DNA from 2 places in the Cytobacillus sp. Bac17 genome. Region 1 is predicted to be linked to the other one. Evidence: riboswitches for the same ligand, from Rfam matches in the RefSeq annotation. Region 1 holds a riboswitch; the other holds the start of a gene.
What was found. A riboswitch is a leader RNA that binds a small molecule or an ion and turns the genes downstream of it on or off. The one in region 1 is predicted to bind ZMP and ZTP.

Region 1 (3,108 bases):
ATGTAACACCAGAGGCTGAGGCGAATTTTTACGCTGACCCCATTGCAGCGGATTCAGTGCTTGAAAAAGCAAAAAACATCTATATATTTCCCCTAAATGTAACAAATAAAGCGATTATCAGGCCTGAAACGATTGATTTTATTGCAGATAATACTCAATCGCCTTTTAAAGATCTAATCAAACCTGCTTATGATTATTATTATGAGGCTTATCAAAAGCTTGTCCCGGGAATTAAGGGTGCACCTCTTCATGATGTTCTTGTATTAAGTGTTCTCACAAATCCTGATCTTGCCAAATATGTAAAACGAAGAGTGAGAATAGAACAGTTTGGAAAGGCAAAGGGTAAAAGCATAGCTGACTTTAGGCCGGTGCCCGAAGTTGATCCGCCCGAAACACTTGATAATATAGCGATGGAGTTTGATCTGGAACGTTTTGTTATTGATTTTATCGAGGTTTTCCTTGCTCAGAAAAATCAGAAATAGCTTTTGACACTCAGTGTTAAAAGCTTTTTTATTTGGTGTTGAAGGGGAAAGGAAAGTTGGCATAGAATGTATTAACATGGAAAACATTTGCAGTCAGGGAAGGTTTCTTCAGACAAGGAAGAATGGCAATAATTCCATTTAGTTTCGGCATACATTATCAAAATCAAATGGAGGCTTTCAAATTGCTAAAAAACAAGAAATTAAACAGGTTTCTTTCAATTCTGGGAATGGTCATAGCTATTGCCATAGCATATAGTGTACTTGTCTTTTTAAATAAGGATGAATCCAAGGTTCAAAAAACCTCAGCAAATGCGGAGACATCTGAACAGGGATTAATGTACGATGATTTAGGGGACTTCATTGCCTCCAATCATACTTTTTATAATGAAACACTTGGATGGGGAAGAGATCGTAAAGTCAGCTGGCCAAAACAAAGAGATCAGGCTGAATTAATCGTAAATTCGCTTAAAAAAATATCAGCTGAGAATGAGGATTTGCAGACTGACCTGGGCACAATAACACGGCTGGCAGAAACTGTGCAGTCGGGCACTAAGGATAAGGAAGTTTTAATTAAATTGCACCGATATTTTCATGATCTGGATATTGGATTTAATGGCTATAAAGACACAACCGATTTTTTTGATGTAACAGAGTATAAAGGAGAAGGCTAATAAGCGGGTGACAAGTTATTTTCTTGACACTTTACCGTAAATAAGATAACATAGTGATTGAAGTATTTGAGGTATATTGTTGAAGTCGTTAATTCACTTGGATTGTTCGGCAGCCGAACCTTCTTTTTTTGTGAAACTGCGGCTTTTTATTATGTTTCATGCTCTTTAGGATTTTGAAAGAGTAAGCATGTGTTTGTAATTAAGAATAATTTGTGTGGACAGCTTAATGCTGAATTTTCTTCTTAATCATCTTCTATAAACCAGACACTTCTCCGTATTTTTACTTCAGTAAGTTTCTTACCATTTAATATTAAAATCTCAGAGAGCATCTAAGTCGGAAAGAATTCCGACCAACCTGATTCCCACTGGCGCGGTCTAGGAGCCGCAAGGATGGAAGAGAGGCAGGGCTTTCATTGTTTTAGGTAATAACTAATTAACTCAAATATATCATTTATAAGGACAGTATTTGCTGTCCTTTTTTATATATCTCGCAAAAAAACACGAACGTTTGAATAAGTTTCAGTTTAATTATTTGTGTTTTTGTGGTATGATGTATTCATTAGAATAGCTTTTCAAAATCGCAGTGACTGACGACAATGCGGAATGAACCGCTGGGGAGCTGCGTCTATGTATAGCCGGTCGTCTGGGCAGAGATAAGGGATACCCTTGTCTCTTTTTTTCATAACAAAATGGAAAAGCCCGTCAGCCGAATAGGTGCTTTTCCTATAGGAGGAATATGCATGGAAAAAAAGATTATTCTTGATGGAATTGTTGTGGCAAAACATGTGAAAGACCAATTAAAGGATCGAATTGAAGAATTGAAGGGGAAGGATACCGTCCCTTGCTTAGCCACAATTTTGGTGGGAGATGACCCTTCCTCTGAAACGTATGTACGGATGAAGGGGAATGCTTGTGAAAAACTTGGCATATTATCAAAACGTATTCATATGTCAAAGGATACAACAACACAAGAACTATTAGAGAAGATTGCAGAATTAAACAATGATCCTTCTGTACATGGAATCCTTCTACAGCATCCCGTACCAGGACATATAGATGAACGAAAAGCTTTCGAAGCTATTGCTATTGAAAAAGACGTAGACGGTGTTACAAGCCTTGGATATGGACAGACCGCATTCGGTTTTGGTGAATATCCATCCTGTACACCTGCAGCTATTTTGGAAATTATGGATTTCTATAAATTGAGTGCTGAAGGTATGCATGCTGTAGTCGTAGGCAGAAGCCCAATCCTTGGCAAGCCGGTCTCTGCCCTTTTACTCAATCGAAACGCAACAGTCACTACCTGCCATTCATATACCAAAAATCTGCCCCAAATTGTAAAGCAAGCTGATATTGTAATAGCAGCTGTAGGGAAACCTAACTTTATCAAGGGTGAATGGATTAAAGAAGGAGCTATTGTCCTTGATGCCGGATATAATGAAGGAAATATTGGGGATGCAGAGTATGAAAGCTGTGCTGAAAAGGCGTTTGCCATTACCCCCGTACCTGGAGGAGTTGGACCTGTTACGATTTCCATGCTTTTGAAACATACTGTTCATGCTGCAGAAAAAATCGCTGAAATACAAGGGAAGCATAAATAGTTCATTTATCCCTAAATAAAAATTGATCTTTAAAAGGATTGACTTATAACTGGGTGTCGTTTATTATTAGGTTAACGCTGTAAAGTTCGTTATATACTTTTTGGATAAGTAGTCGTAGCTGCAAAGAAATGTAGGCGATCGTTCATCCTCATTTCTGCAAGCTGCGACTTTTTTATGTTTAAGTTTATATGGTACATTATAGTGAAAAACAATTTATTGGGAGGCAACACAAATGAACACAGGTAAAGTTAAATGGTTTAATGCAGAAAAAGGTTTCGGATTCATCGAATCTTCAGAAGGTCAAGATGTATTCGTACACTTCTCCGCTATCCAAACTGAAGGTTTCAAAACTTT
Region 2 (3,108 bases), on a different contig from region 1:
GAATTGAGGCTGTATTTTTATATAATTCGTGACTTGATAATGCCTTCAATTTGATTAATCTGTTCAAGCAGTCCAGGGATGACATCACCATTAACTTTATTATCGATATCGATCATGGTATACGCATATTCACCGCGGCTGCGGTTCACCATGTCCGCAATATTCAGCTGGTAGCTTGAAATAGCAAGTGTGATTTGGCCGACCATATTAGGAATGTTTTTATGAAAAGCAGTGACACGCCGCTTGCCTGTGTAAGGAAGAGCAGCATTTGGGAAGTTAACTGAGTTTTTGACATTGCCTGTTTCAAGGAAGTGCTTCACCTGTCGTGCTGCCATGACAGCGCAGTTTTCCTCAGATTCTTTTGTTGAAGCGCCAAGGTGCGGAATTGCCACTGCGTTTTTCATTTTCAGGATATTTTCATTTGGGAAATCTGTAATATACTTGCCCACTTTTCCGCTTTCAAGGGCGGCTGCCATATCTGATTCATTCACAAGCTCCCCGCGTGAGAAATTCAGAATATGAACACCATTCTTCATCATGCTGAATGTATCTTCATTGAACATTTCCCTTGTATCATCGGTTAATGGAACATGTACAGTGATATAGTCAGATTCTGCAAACACCTGCTCAATGGTCATGGCGCGCTGAACATTGCGGGATAAGTTCCAGGCAGTGTCAACCGAAATGAATGGGTCAAAGCCTACGACATCCATATCAAGTTCAAGTGCATCATTGGCCACAAGGGCCCCGATTGCCCCCAATCCGATCACACCGAGAGTTTTCCCCTTAATTTCTTTTCCGACAAATTGCTTTTTCCCTGATTCTACAAGCTTAGGAATTTGGTCTCCTTCATCTTTCAGCGTTTTGGTCCAGGAGATGCCGGCAAAGAGATTGCGGGATGAAGCCATTAAGGAAGTAAGCACCATTTCTTTTACTGCATTCGCATTGGCACCAGGTGTATTAAAAACAACAATGCCCTGTTCAGTGCATTTCTCAACCGGGATATTATTCACACCCGCGCCTGCACGGGCAATTGCTTTTAATCGATCGCCCAATTCCATTGAATGCATATTAAAGCTCCGAAGGACAATCGCATCCGGATTGCCGCTTTCATTATCGATTGTAAATTGATCCTTGTTAAACACCTCAAGACCGCTTGGCGCAATCGCATTCAGCGTTTTAATCGTCTTCACTCTGTCTAAAGTCATGGTACTCACTGGATTCTCCCCTTTTCAACTAACTTTGTCAGATTTTAAAACAGAAAGAGGCAAGGGTAGAATCCCTTACCTCTGCCCAGGCGAACGGCTTCGACACTATGTGCTCCCTCGCGGTGATCCGCGTCTCGCCAGTTACACATAGCCTTTTCGGTTTTTTAAATCTTATCAAAGTCTTCTGAAAACTTCAACCATTTAAAGCGCTTACATTATTAAAATTATTTTTTATTTTTCTACAGTATATTTTTCTTATTTTGTACACTATGCTTTTCGAAGTTAGTTATTAGGATAACATTTTCATTTCTGCAATGTGCGCAAATAATTTCTGTTATCCAGTCATAAAAACAGCTTATAACATTTTATCTGTAAATAAAATTTGACTATCCGAAAGAAAATGTAAAAAACTGCTTCCCTGCACCTCTCTCCTTTTATCAGATTTTGCGAAGTTCTTTAACTTCCGCTTCTGCTGCACATTCATAAACACCAGAGTATTCCACAAGTCCGATCTCGCAATTTTTGCCGATTTTTACATTTTTCCCTCTTACGACAAGAGCTGCTGTGCCTTCGAGTTCGATGTCATCGCCTTCTATTAAATCCGCCTCCAGTTTCAAGGGAAAGATGGATTTGATTAATTTTAATAGGGTTTCTCTATGCTGTGTCACTTTAATTTTTCTGCCGCCGATTTCTTTCGCTTTACTGTCTCCAAAAAGCTTAATATCGATCGTTTCTGCGTTCAGTAAACCATCTACTGAAAATGTCCCTTCAGCACGGAAGACCTCCGCTTCACAGTCCCCTTCAATAGTTACTTTCCCATTCACAACGATTACTTCGCATTTTACAGAGCCTCCGATAGTGGATCTTCCGGCGACTTCAAGGTTTTGACAGCTGACAGCTTCAGAAATGTCGGCAGAGCCATTGATAACAAAGGATTCAGCTTTAACAGCTCCATGGATCTTTGCAGCACCACTGATCTTTCCCTTTTCAGTTTTTACGTTTCCATGGATAGTGGCCGTACCGTTACAATGGAATCTCTTGCACTCAATATCACTGTTTACCGTTCCCTTGCCATTTAATCCAACCTTTTCAAATGAACCTCCATTAGACGATCCCACTCCATTAATTATTAAGTTCCCTAGTGTTTTCATATTCACAGCAAAATTCCCCCTATACCAATTTGGATTTTAATTCCTCTGCACAATGTTCTAACGATAAAGTGGCGGCCACTTTTGTTCCTTTTTCAAGCAGGACTTGTTCCCCGTTTACCGAAATCAGGCAGCTGGACATTCCAAGTTTGCGAATAAAGCAGATAACAGCTTTTGGCTGCTGCAGGATACTTTGATGATCACTCAATAACTGAAGAAGCATTTTCCCTTCCTCGATATGGATATCTCCGGATTCAAGCAGGATGGAAAGGATATAAAGCTTCAAAATCTCATGGTAATTGAATTCGTTAAGCTCTTCCTGTGTCTCGAGAAAGATATTCATAACCGGTTCAGAAGCTATCCCTTTAGCAATCAGGCTTTCCTTTGTCAGCTTCAGATTTGAAGCATTCAATGAAAACAAATCTGCCAGCTCATCCAGTGAAAGGCTATCCTTCATCTTTTGTATTTTATCGACCCGCTCCAGAATTTTCTCCTTTGGGAAAAATGTCTCCTGCCCTGTAAAAGTTGATTTTCTGACAAACCAATCCTCCGGTATCAGGCTTTTCCTTTTCCACCGATAAAGCTGCCCATAAGAAATTCCAGTTAAATCAAGGACTTCTTTTTTTGAAATTAATTCATCGCTCAATTCCAGGTCTCCTTTCCGATGGTATGATTGTAACATAACACTGTTACGTTAAGAATATTGTATTATTCATTTTTTCCCGAGGTTTTTCGACAAAATCCCGATTTTA

Region 2: linked by a shared signal. The riboswitch ahead of NR125_RS19255 (phosphoglycerate dehydrogenase) and the one ahead of NR125_RS21780 (bifunctional 5,10-methylenetetrahydrofolate dehydrogenase/5,10-methenyltetrahydrofolate cyclohydrolase) in region 1 are both predicted to bind ZMP and ZTP.

The regions. Positions count from the first base shown of each region.
Region 1 is NZ_JALJRC010000023.1:73,634-76,741, forward strand. It holds gene NR125_RS21770 (nucleoside hydrolase) at 1-482, shown strand, start outside; gene NR125_RS21775 (hypothetical protein) at 665-1,153, shown strand; ZMP/ZTP riboswitch at 1,727-1,809, shown strand; gene NR125_RS21780 (bifunctional 5,10-methylenetetrahydrofolate dehydrogenase/5,10-methenyltetrahydrofolate cyclohydrolase) at 1,894-2,754, shown strand; gene NR125_RS21785 (cold-shock protein) at 2,987-3,108, shown strand, end outside.
Region 2 is NZ_JALJRC010000018.1:82,613-85,720, forward strand. It holds gene NR125_RS19255 (phosphoglycerate dehydrogenase) at 18-1,217, opposite strand; ZMP/ZTP riboswitch at 1,285-1,363, opposite strand; gene NR125_RS19260 (polymer-forming cytoskeletal protein) at 1,646-2,359, opposite strand; gene NR125_RS19265 (YhbD family protein) at 2,379-3,002, opposite strand.